DNA from 3 places in the Pseudomonas sp. GW823-FHT02C02 genome. Region 1 is predicted to be linked to each of the others. Evidence: predicted binding sites of a transcription regulator. Region 1 holds the regulator's gene; each other region holds the start of a gene.

The links. Region 1 encodes sigma-54, which starts transcription at its own class of promoters, with help from an activator protein. Its sites were predicted from a motif close to ANTGGCATNNANNTTGCTNT; they were not measured.
Positions count from the first base shown of each region.
Region 2: a site for sigma-54 is predicted at 2,681-2,700, ahead of glnK (P-II family nitrogen regulator). Genes of this name have one in related genera too.
Region 3: a site for sigma-54 is predicted at 2,615-2,634, ahead of glnA (glutamate--ammonia ligase). Genes of this name have one in related genera too.

Region 1 covers NZ_JBXAJV010000005.1:64,955-68,988, reverse strand. Annotated here, with positions in the region: gene lptC (LPS export ABC transporter periplasmic protein LptC) at 1-392, shown strand, start outside; gene lptA (lipopolysaccharide transport periplasmic protein LptA) at 379-927, shown strand; gene lptB (LPS export ABC transporter ATP-binding protein) at 927-1,652, shown strand; gene AC1ROI_RS10280 (RNA polymerase factor sigma-54) at 1,837-3,330, shown strand; gene hpf (ribosome hibernation-promoting factor, HPF/YfiA family) at 3,405-3,713, shown strand; gene ptsN (PTS IIA-like nitrogen regulatory protein PtsN) at 3,726-4,034, shown strand, end outside.
Region 2 covers NZ_JBXAJV010000003.1:212,632-216,665, reverse strand. Annotated here, with positions in the region: gene sutA (dormancy-specific transcriptional regulator SutA) at 1-20, opposite strand, end outside; gene AC1ROI_RS06375 (secondary thiamine-phosphate synthase enzyme YjbQ) at 122-547, opposite strand; gene AC1ROI_RS06370 (ammonium transporter) at 762-2,099, opposite strand; gene glnK (P-II family nitrogen regulator) at 2,137-2,475, opposite strand; gene AC1ROI_RS06360 (accessory factor UbiK family protein) at 2,893-3,153, shown strand; gene AC1ROI_RS06355 (BRO-N domain-containing protein) at 3,574-4,034, shown strand, end outside.
Region 3 covers NZ_JBXAJV010000004.1:299,739-303,772, reverse strand. Annotated here, with positions in the region: gene AC1ROI_RS09050 (DUF4124 domain-containing protein) at 1-302, opposite strand, end outside; gene AC1ROI_RS09045 (DUF4124 domain-containing protein) at 299-808, opposite strand; gene AC1ROI_RS09040 (hypothetical protein) at 787-1,050, opposite strand; gene glnA (glutamate--ammonia ligase) at 1,112-2,518, opposite strand; gene thiI (tRNA uracil 4-sulfurtransferase ThiI) at 2,849-4,034, shown strand, end outside.

The DNA.
Region 1 (4,034 bases):
GCAAACTGCAATACGAAATGACGTCCGACAAGGTCGAACACCTGAAAGCGAGCGAGGTGACGTTGCTGACCAACCCTGACCTGAACATGTTTCGCGGTACGCAGTTTCCGTGGCACGTCCAGAGTGAGCGCGGCGAAGTCAACCCGGACGGCACTCAGGTCGAGCTGATCGACTCGGTGCGCATCACCCGTTTCGACGAGAAAAACCGCCGAACCCTGATTACCACCACCCGAATGACGGTGTTCCCGCAGCAGCAATATGCGCAGACCGATCAACCCGTTAGAATCGACGGCGCTGGCGGTGTATCGACAGGCAACGGAATGAAAGCGTATTTGAAAGAAAGCAGGATACACCTGCTATCGAACGTAAGAGGACAGTATGAGGCTCGTTAAAACTCTCCCTATTTTGCTCAGTCTGGGCGCAGCACTGGGAAGCGTGAGCGCCTGGGCTCTGCCGAACGATCAAGAGCAGCCTATCCGCATTCAGGCCGACGACGCCCAACTGGACGACAAGAATGGCGTTGCCACCTATAAAGGTGACGTGATCATCACTCAGGGCTCGATGAAGGTCACCGGTAATACCGTGACCATCACCCGTACCCCGGCTGGCGACATCGACGTGGTGACCTCGGTGGGCAACCTCGCCTACTTCGAGCAGATGCAGACGGCCGGCGACACCAAGCCTGTTCAGGGCTGGGGCGTGACCATCCAGTACCACGCCTCGCAAAACCGCGTCGTGCTGATCGACAAGGCAAAAGTCGTCGACAAGGACAACAACGTCACCCAGGGCGAGAAAATCGTCTACGACACCCAGAAAAAGCTTGCGAGCGCCGGGCGTGCTACGGGTAGCAAGGTTACCGAGTCGCGTCCGCGCATCGACATGGTGATCCAGCCCAAGCCGAAAAACGACGCGAAAAAGGCTCCTTAATGGCAACTCTGAAAGCTCAGCATCTGGCCAAGAGCTACAAGAGCCGCCAGGTCGTGCGTGACGTCAGCCTGTCCATCGACAGCGGTCAAATCGTCGGCCTGCTAGGCCCTAACGGCGCCGGCAAGACCACCTGTTTCTACATGATCGTCGGCCTGGTGCAGGCCGATCAGGGTCGCGTGCTGATCGACGACCTGGACGTCAGCCACCAGCCAATGCATGGTCGTGCGAAGGCCGGTATCGGCTATCTTCCGCAAGAAGCGTCGATCTTCCGTAAACTCTCGGTCGCCGATAACATCATGGCCATCCTCGAGACCCGCAAGGAACTCGACAAGGCCGAGCGTCGCAAGGAACTGGAAAGCCTGCTGCAGGAATTCCACATCAGCCACATCCGCGACAACCTAGGCATGAGCCTGTCCGGTGGTGAACGTCGTCGGGTGGAAATCGCCCGGGCACTGGCCACCAACCCGAAATTCATCCTCCTCGACGAACCATTCGCCGGTGTGGACCCTATTTCGGTGGGCGACATCAAGCAGATCATCTACCACCTCAAGGCCAAAGGCATTGGCGTGCTGATCACTGACCACAACGTCCGTGAAACCCTGGATATCTGCGAAACCGCCTACATCGTCAACGATGGTCAACTGATCGCCGAAGGTGACTCCGCCACCATCCTGGCCAACGAACTGGTCAAGGAAGTGTATCTGGGCCATGAATTCCGCCTTTAAGCAGTAAGGTGTCTGGCTGATTGTCCGAGCGCTCGTCGCGATAAAAAATCAATACTTTTTTATTGTTACAGCGCTCTAGGCAAACGCTGCAGTTTCGGGCATATAATTTGCTTATGTTTGGCGCTCCGGCGCCCTGTAGTGGATGGCGCATGTGCGCCGGCGAATAAGGTGTTAAGCCCCTGCCATGAAACCATCGCTAGTCTTGAGAATGGGCCAGCAGCTGACGATGACACCGCAGCTGCAACAGGCCATCCGCCTGCTCCAATTGTCGACCCTGGACCTGCAACAGGAAATCCAGGAGGCCCTGGAGTCCAATCCGATGCTCGAACGCCAGGAAGAAGGCGACGACTTCGATAACGCCGACCCCTTGGCCGACAAAGCCGAACAGCTCCCCAACGCCGACATTTCGGAACCCTCCTACCAGGAAACCGCCCCGACGGTGGATAACCTCGAGGAAGGCGACTGGAACGAGCGCATTCCCAACGAGCTGCCCGTTGATACCGCGTGGGAAGACGTCTACCAGACCAGTGCCAGCAGCTTGCCGAGCAACGATGACGACGAGTGGGATTTCACCACCCGCACATCGGCCGGCGAAAGCCTGCAAAGCCATTTGTTGTGGCAACTGAACCTGGCACCGATGTCCGACACCGATCGTCTGATCGCCGTGACCCTGATCGACTGCATCAACAATCAGGGCTACCTGGACGAAACCCTCGAGGAAATTCTCGAGGCCTTCGATCCGGAACTGGACATCGAACTGGACGAAATCGAAGCCGTCCTGCACCGCATCCAGCAATTCGAACCGGCCGGCATTGGCGCCCGCAACCTGGGCGAATGCCTGCTGCTGCAATTGCGCCAACTGCCAGCCAAGACGCCTTGGCTGGCCGAAGCGAAACGCCTGGTCACCGACTACATCGACCTGCTCGGCAGCCGCGATTACAGCCAGCTCATGCGTCGCATGAAGCTCAAGGAAGATGAACTGCGCCAGGTCATCGAGCTGGTGCAGAGCCTCAACCCGCGCCCGGGCTCGCAGATCGAGTCCAGTGAAGCCGAATATGTTGTCCCTGACGTGATCGTGCGCAAGGACAATGAGCGCTGGCTGGTCGAGCTGAACCAGGAATCGGTGCCACGGCTGCGGGTCAACGCCCAATACGCCGGTTTTGTGCGCCGCGCCGACACCAGCGCCGACAACACCTTCATGCGCAATCAGTTGCAAGAGGCCCGCTGGTTCATCAAGAGCCTGCAAAGCCGCAACGAAACCCTGATGAAAGTAGCCACTCAGATCGTCGAGCATCAGCGCGGCTTTCTTGAATACGGCGACGAAGCGATGAAGCCGCTGGTCCTGCATGACATCGCCGAAGCGGTGGGGATGCACGAGTCGACGATTTCACGGGTCACCACGCAAAAATTCATGCATACCCCTCGGGGCATATATGAACTGAAATACTTTTTCTCCAGCCACGTCAGCACCTCCGAAGGCGGTGAATGCTCGTCCACAGCGATCCGCGCGATCATCAAAAAACTGGTTGCCGCGGAAAATCAGAAAAAGCCGTTGAGTGACAGCAAGATCGCTGGTTTACTGGAGGCACAAGGCATTCAGGTGGCTCGCCGCACCGTCGCCAAGTACCGCGAATCCCTCGGGATCGCGCCTTCGAGCGAACGCAAGCGGTTGATGTAGAGCCACGCCACAGCGTTCCAGTGGCAGGCATTTCTGCCTGCCGCTTTATGCACTGGCAACGAAGGAGAAGCTGTATGCAAGTCAACATCAGTGGACACCAACTGGAAGTGACCGAACCTCTTCGCACCTACATCGGCGAAAAACTCGAACGATTAGAGAGGCATTTCGACAAGATCACCAACGTGCAGGTCACGATGACGGTCGAAAAGCTCAAGCAGAAAATCGAAGCCACGCTGCATATTCCCGGCAATGAAGTGGTCGCAAACGCGGAGCATACCGATATGTACGCGGCGATCGACGCACTGACCGACAAGCTGGATAAACAACTCAAAAAGCATAAGGAAAAGACCCAAAGCCTCCTCCAGGGCGCGACCGGTCGTTAACACTCCCAACCCATGATCCGACTTGAAAGCATCCTGACCCCCGGCCGTTCCCTCGTGAACGTGCCGGGCGGCAGTAAAAAGAAAGCCCTCGAGCAAATTGCCAACCTTATCCACAAAGAAGTGCCGGATCTGGAGATGCAAGATGTCTTCGAGGCTCTGATTGCCCGTGAAAAACTCGGCTCAACCGGTTTTGGCAACGGCATCGCCATTCCCCACTGCCGCCTGAAGGGCTGCACCTTGCCCATCAGCGCCCTGATGCACCTTGATGCACCCATTGATTTCGACGCCATCGACGGCGCCCCGGTTGACCTGCTGTTCGTT
Region 2 (4,034 bases), on a different contig from region 1:
TCCAGATCATCGTCGCTCATGTTCTACCTCATGACTTGCGAAAAGCAGATTAGTTATAGCCCAGCTTCACCGTCTGTCGACAGCCGCCGGAAAAATTCAATAACCGCTGGTGACCAGCGGTTCATGCCTCTTCACCGTGCACGGTGGCGAGGACTTTACGGGCACCGCCAAAATCACGGTGCTCGCCCAGATAAACACCTTGCCAGGTCCCCAGCGCCAGTCGGCCTGCCGAAATCGGCAAACTGAGCTGACAGCCAAGCACGCTGGCCTTGAAGTGCGCCGGGAGGTCGTCCAGGCCTTCGTCGTTATGCTCATAGCCGTCTGTTCCTTGTGGGATCAGACGATTGAAAAATCGTTCGAAGTCGCGACGTACCGCCGGATCGGCGTTCTCGTTGATGGTCAACGACGCCGAGGTATGCTGCAGCCACAAATGCAACAGACCGACCCGGCACGCCTTGAGTTCAGGCAGGCCGGCGAGTAACTCGTCCGTTACCAGATGAAAGCCCCGGGGCCGTGCCCGCAGGGTAATCAGAGTCTGTTGCCACATACAGTTCTCCGCACGTTCGGGGCGCATTCTAGCGCGCTCTGGGAAAAAACAAAGGCCCTAATATTCCTTCAATCATGTAAGCCATTGGCCGCAGAAAAACGCCCGTCGTAAACGCCACCAAACGTGTACGAAAAAACCTTTCAGCAGTCTCTTCACTGACAAACGCCAGACAAAAAAATGCCCGGCAAGCCGGGCAAGTTTTTTATGCGCGTGCTTACAAGTTGTAGCCGCGTTCGTTGTGGAGTGCCAGGTCGATGCCGACGGCCTCTTCTTCTTCCGTGATACGCAGACCCATGACAGCGTCCAGTACCTTGAGAATGATGTAGGTGACGATCGCGGTGTAGATCACCGTGAAGCCCACGCCTTTGCACTGAATCCAGACTTGAGCGGCGATGTCGGTGACGGTGCCGAAGCCACCCAGGGACGGTGCGGCGAACACACCGGTCAGGATCGCGCCGAGGATACCGCCGATGCCGTGCACACCGAAGGCGTCCAGGGAATCGTCATAACCGAGTTTGCGTTTCAGCGTGGTGGCGCAGAAGAAGCACACCACGCCCGCTGCCAGGCCGATGACCAGCGCGCCCATCGGGCCCACGGTGCCAGCGGCCGGGGTGATGGCGACCAGACCGGCCACAACACCCGAAGCGATACCCAGTGCACTTGGTTTGCCGTGAGTGATCCACTCGGCGAACATCCAGCCCAGTGCAGCGGCGGCGGTTGCGATCTGGGTCACCAGCATTGCCATACCGGCCGTGCCGTTGGCCGCAGCGGCGGAACCGGCGTTGAAACCGAACCAGCCGACCCACAGCATCGCGGCGCCCATCAGGGTGTAACCGAGGTTGTGCGGTGCCATCGGGGTGGTCGGGAAGCCTTTGCGCTTGCCGAGCACGATGCACGCAACCAGACCGGCCACACCGGCGTTGATGTGCACCACGGTGCCGCCCGCGAAGTCGAGCACACCCCAATCCCACATCAGGCCGCCGTTGCCGGACCAGACCATGTGCGCAATCGGTGCATAAACCAGGGTGAACCACACGCCCATGAAGATCAGCATGGCGGAGAACTTCATCCGCTCGGCGAAGGCACCGACGATCAGCGCAGGGGTGATGATGGCGAAGGTCATCTGGAAGGTGATGAACACCGCCTCAGGGAACAGCGCCGCAGGACCGGTCAGGCTCGACGGCGTGACACCGGCGAGGAATGCCTTGCCCATGCCACCGAAGAACGAGTTGAAATTGACGACGCCCTGCTCCATGCCGGTGGTGTCGAACGCGATGCTGTAGCCATAAATGACCCACAGAATGCTGATCAGACCGGTAATGGCGAAGCACTGCATCATCACGGAAAGAATGTTTTTGGAGCGAACCATGCCGCCGTAGAACAGGGCGAGGCCGGGAATGGTCATGAACAGCACGAGGGCTGTCGAGGTCATCATCCAGGCGGTATCGCCGGAGTTGAGGACTGGGGCCGCCACTTCGTCTGCCGCCATAGCCAGGCTGGGCATTACGAGGGACAACAGGGCTCCTAGCCCTGCGAATTTACGCAGAGTCATATTGTTTTCTCCTGGGGCGTTGGGTTTGTGGCGGCGTTTAAATCGCGTCGGTATCGGTTTCGCCGGTACGGATGCGAATCGCCTGTTCCAGATTGACCACGAAGATCTTGCCGTCACCGATCTTGCCGGTGTTGGCGGCCTTGGTTATCGCCTCGATAACCCGGTCCAGATCCTTGTCGTCAATGGCGACATCGATCTTTACCTTAGGCAGGAAATCGACCACGTATTCCGCGCCGCGATACAGCTCGGTGTGACCCTTCTGCCGACCGAAGCCTTTGACTTCAGTAACGGTAATGCCCTGCACGCCGATCTCGGACAGCGACTCGCGCACGTCGTCCAGTTTGAACGGCTTGATGATGGCAGTGACTAGCTTCATGAAAACTCTCTCCCGAATTGGTGGACTTGCCCCAGGAAAACAAACCCGACTCAAGTCTAAGCGCAGTGCCTGGCTTTGTAACGCATCGTCGACCTTACCTGCCCGTCCGACGCCAGCTAACCGCTCCTCACGAAACAACTCCCCGTTTCGCTTGGCGCACTGCATTCGTCACAGCGACTGCATCAGTGCATGGGTTACGACTGACTAAGCAGAAAGCTTGCCATCTCGCCAAAACCCACTGAATTCAACCCCTTGACCGCCGCCAACAGCCCCTTTCCTCAATCGGCCCCACGGATACGCACAACAACAGTGCGCAGCCGTCTGTCCACATGCGCGAAAAGCGTGCATCCCTGCTGACGGAATTGACTATAGACACTGCGTGATACACTGCCCGCCATTGTTGACAGGACATTTCCCATGCTCGCACCCAAAGATTTCCTCGACGCCCTGAGCGGCACCGCCTCCCGCCTCTTCAGCGGCGAAACCCCATTGCCGAAAAGCGAAATCGAAAGCCAGTTCAAGGCGTTGTTGCAGAGCGGCTTCAGCAAGCTGGACCTGGTGAGCCGGGAAGAGTTTGATAGCCAGATGGTTGTGCTGGCGCGGACCCGGGCACGGCTGGAAAGCCTCGAAGCGAAGGTTGCGGAGCTGGAAGCGAAGCTGAATCCGCCTGCCGAGTAACCCTGCTGACAACGCAACCCCCTGTGGGAGCGAGCCTGCTCGCGAATAGAGTCACCTCGGTCTACCAGCCTTCCCACACTGGCCAGACCAACCCTGTAGGACCTGCCAAAGGCTGCAATCTTCTGATCTGCCGCCCCGCCACCATCTCGGCAACGTCCTACAAAGATCACCACCGCCGTCCGATAGCGCCGTGAAGCCCAGGCTCCTAAGCTCATTCTCAGCTGAATATTCAGCACTGGGTTTGGCGACCTGGAAGCTTAAGGCGTACGACGACCATCTCTCGAGTCATGGCGGCTGTGCGTGGGAGACCTTCGGGTCTGCCGGGTTCCTTTTGCTCCGGTTCGCCAACCCGCGTACAGCTGCCACCCAATTGTTTGGCGACGATTGACGGCAGCCTCTTTAGCAAAAGGAGCTGTATTAATGAGTTGCGATAACGCTTATCTAGTCCCTCACGTCTTCACCCGCCACAAACTCCACCTCCACGCGCTTTTGATCGAAAACCAGCCTTGGTTCAGCGCCCGAGACCTGGGCCGTCTGCTTCGCCTTTTCCTCGACGAACGCGCCGTCCGAAAACTCGATCCCGATCAACATCAATCCGCGCGAGTCGTCATCCACGGCACCCTCGAAAACACCCTGCTAATCAGCGAATCCGGCGTCTACGCCCTGCTCGTCTACCACTACTGCCCCGAATACCGAGGCCTGCGTGAATGGCTGACCCACGACGTAGTGCCAGCCCTCAGAGACGCCCAACATCCGGCAACAAGCGAACGCCCGATTCTGAGTCTGTTGAACTGGCCGGAGATGTCGCTGAGTTTGCTGCACTGGAATAACCAGCCGTGGATTCGGTTGCAGGATGTTCCGCACATGCTTGCGGAGGGTGA
Region 3 (4,034 bases), on a different contig from region 1:
GTGACACTGACGATCAGCTCACCGGCATTGCTACGGACCGTAGCGTCCGGTTCCGGGACAAGCACGCGGAGCATGTCGTAGTGGAACAAGGGTTTGTCTTCGGTTTTTTGCGTAGCGGTCACCGGCGCGGCCCCGCTGGGGTTGGCAGACATGCGATTGCTCGTCGCCAGCGGCACACGCTTGGCGTTGCCTGAGCCTGGCTGGTCGGTGTAGACCCGGTTGCCCTGGGCGTCGACGTAGGTGAACACTTCGGCCGTGACCGGCAGTGCGATCAGGCAGGCGATCAGCAGCCACATCCTCATCGCTTGTGCACCCGTTGCACGGTAAATGTCTGCGTCAGGCTTTGCTGGATGATGTTCTCGCCATCGATCACCTGCACCGCCAGGCTGTGTTCGCCACGATCGATATTCACCAGTTGCAGGATCGGCACGTTGCTCGATTGCCCATAGGGTTGGCCATCAAGCAACAACCTGAACAGATGCGGCGCTTGCAGGCGCGGTTTGATCAGGACGCTGACTGTGAACGTGCCGTTGTTGGCGCGCAGGGCTTCGTCGGTGGGCAAACCGGTCAACTCCAGCACCTCATAGGCGCTGCGCGGCGGCTCGCGGTTGCTGGCTTCGCCAGCGGGTGCGGAAGGTGCCTGAGGCGCAACGCTGTTGAGCGGTGGCAACTCGACCGGCTGCGTCTTGACGCCATCGGGTGGCTGATTGCTGTAGGCGGTGTTGCCGGAGGCGTCAGTGTACTTATAGATCTGCGCTGCGGCGGGCAGGGCGATCAGCAGCCACATCAGAAGAAAACCACGACCCATAAAATCGACCAGAAACAAAAGCGTTGGGGTGCAGCATAGGTCAGGGGTGGCGGTTGACCCAATTCAAAAACATCCGGGCATGATTTACAGGGATCTCCCAACGCAACAAAACCCTGTGGGAGTGAGCCTGCTCGCGATAACGGTGGATCAGCCAACATCAATATTGAATGAAAAAATGCCATCGCCGGGAAGCCGGTCTCACTCCCACAGGGTTTTTTCAGCGCTTGTTGAATCGCGGGCATAAAAAAGACCTCCCGAAGGAGGCCTCTTTCTTGTCACGCCGCTTGCGCAGGCGCTACCGGATCAGCAGCTGTAGTACAGCTCATATTCCAGTGGGTGTACGAAGGTGCGGACCTTGATTTCTTCTTCGCTTTTCAGAGCGATGTAAGCGTCGATGAAGTCATCGGAGAACACGCCGCCTTTGGTCAGGAACGCGCGACCTTTGTCCAGCTCTTCCAGGGCTTCTTTCAGGCTGCCGCAAACTTGTGGGATCTCTTTCGCCTCTTCAGGCGGCAGGTCGTACAGGTTTTTGTCAGCTGCGTCGCCAGGGTGGATCTTGTTCTGGATGCCGTCCAGGCCAGCCATCAACAGTGCAGCGAAGCCCAGGTACGGGTTGGCTGCTGGATCCGGGAAGCGGGCTTCGATACGGCGAGCGCGAGGGCTGGACACGTAAGGAATACGGATCGAAGCGGAACGGTTACGAGCCGAGTAGGCCAGCATTACCGGCGCTTCGAAACCTGGGACCAGACGCTTGTAGGAGTTGGTCGACGGGTTGGTGAAGCCGTTCAGGGCCTTACCGTGCTTGATGATGCCGCCGATGAAGTACAGGGCGGTGTCGGACAGGCCGGCATAGCCTTCGCCAGCGAAGGTGTTCTTGCCATCTTTGGCGATGGACAGGTGAACGTGCATACCCGAACCGTTATCGCCGTACAGCGGCTTAGGCATGAAGGTCGCGGTGCGGCCGTAGGCATCAGCCACGTTGTGTACGCAGTACTTCAGGGTCTGAACTTCGTCAGCCTTGGCCACCAGGGTGTTGAACTTCACACCGATTTCGTTCTGGCCGGCAGTGGCCACTTCGTGGTGGTGAACTTCGATAACCAGGCCCATCTCTTCCATGGCGTTGCACATGGAGGTACGGATTTCGTGGTCGTGGTCGAACGGCGGAACCGGGAAGTAGCCGCCTTTGACGCCTGGGCGGTGGCCTTTGTTGCCGCCTTCCACGTCCTGGTCGGACATCCACGAACCTTGTTCGGAGTAGATCTTGAACATCGAACCGGAGATGTCGGACTTGAACTTCACTTCGTCGAAGATGAAGAATTCTGGCTCTGGACCTACGAATACGGTGTCGCCGATACCGGTCGACTTCAGGTATTCCTCGGCACGCTTGGCGATCGCACGTGGGTCACGGTCGTAGCCTTGCATGGTCGAAGGCTCGATCACGTCGCAAACCAGGATCAGGGTCGGCTCTTCGGTGAACGGGTCGAGAACGGCAGTGCTGTCGTCCGGCATCAGGATCATGTCGGAGGCTTCGATGCCTTTCCAGCCAGCGATGGAGGAACCGTCGAACATTTTGCCTTCTTCGAAGAAAGCTTCATCCAGCGCGTCGCGAGCCGGCATGGTCACGTGGTGCTGAGTGCCTTTGGTGTCCGTGAAGCGCAGATCAATCCACTTGACGTCATGATCTTTGATGAGTTGAACCGACTTCGACATAGTGTCCTCCGGGTGGCTTCGGGCTTAGTAGTGGATGCCCTTAGAATGTGGGTGATGCCGGCGCGAATACTCTGCCAAGGCAACCTGCCTCACAAGGGAGCAAATTGCATGCCAGTGCCCCAGCATGGGTTTTTTGCCCCAATATCACGCTTATAAAGGCACAAAGCGTCTGTAGGCGGAAAATCTCGCCCTACAATGTAGCGTTAAAATCATCAAATGACCTGTTTTGGTGCGCGCAAAACCTTCTGCACATTAACTGGTTAAACCTTGAGCAATTTCCGCTATAATCCGCGCCCCCCTTTTTCGGCTGGGCCTGCGCGCGCTGTTTTCATGAAATTAATCGTAAAAGTCTTCCCCGAGATCACCATCAAGAGCCGCCCGGTACGGATGCGTTTCATCCGCCAGTTGGCCAAAAATATCCGTACCGTGCTCCGCGACCTGGACCCGGCTGTGGTGGTGAACGGTGTGTGGGACAATCTCGAGCTGGAAACCCGCGTCAGCGAGCCCAAGGCCCTGAAGGAGATGACCGAGCGCCTGAGCTGCATGCCGGGCATCGCGCATTTCCTGCAAGTCGACGAATACCCGCTGGGCGACTTCGACGACATCGTCGCCAAGTGCAAGCAGCACTTCGGTGATGCGCTGGCCGGGAAGATCTTTTCGGTGCGCTGCAAGCGTGCCGGCAAGCACGAATTCAGTTCGATGGACGTCGAGAAATACGTCGGCAGCCAACTGCGTCGTCAGTGCGGCGCCGCGGGAATCTCGCTGAAAGAGCCGGAAATCGAAGTCCGCCTCGAAATTCGCGACAAACGGTTGTTCGTGATCCACAGCCAGCACAACAGCATCGGCGGATATCCGCTGGGCGCCCTGGAACAGACGCTTGTGCTGATGTCAGGTGGGTTCGATTCCACGGTGGCTGCGTACCAGATCATGCGCCGCGGCCTGATGAGCCATTTCTGCTTCTTTAATCTGGGCGGGCGGGCCCATGAACTGGGCGTCATGGAAGTCGCGCACTTCATCTGGAAGAAGTACGGCAGCTCCCAACGCGTGTTATTTGTGAGTGTGCCATTCGAGGAAGTACTGGGAGAAATTCTCGGGAAAGTCGATAACAGTCATATGGGTGTAGTTTTGAAGCGTATGATGTTGCGCGCTGCTTCCCGTATTGCCGATCGGCTGGACATCGAAGCGCTGGTTACCGGCGAGGCGATTTCCCAGGTGTCGAGCCAGACACTGCCGAACCTGTCCGTGATCGACTGCGTGACCGACAAGCTGGTCTTGCGTCCGCTGATCGCCAGTCACAAGCAGGACATCATCGACCTGGCCAACGAAATCGGTACTGCCGACTTCGCCAAGCACATGCCGGAATATTGCGGGGTCATCTCGGTGAACCCCAAGACCCACGCCAAGCGTCCGCGCGTGGAGTACGAAGAACAACAGTTCGACATGGCAGTACTTGAGCGTGCGCTCGAGAACGCCAAACTGGTGCCGATCGATCGCGTGATCGACGAATTGGGCCAGG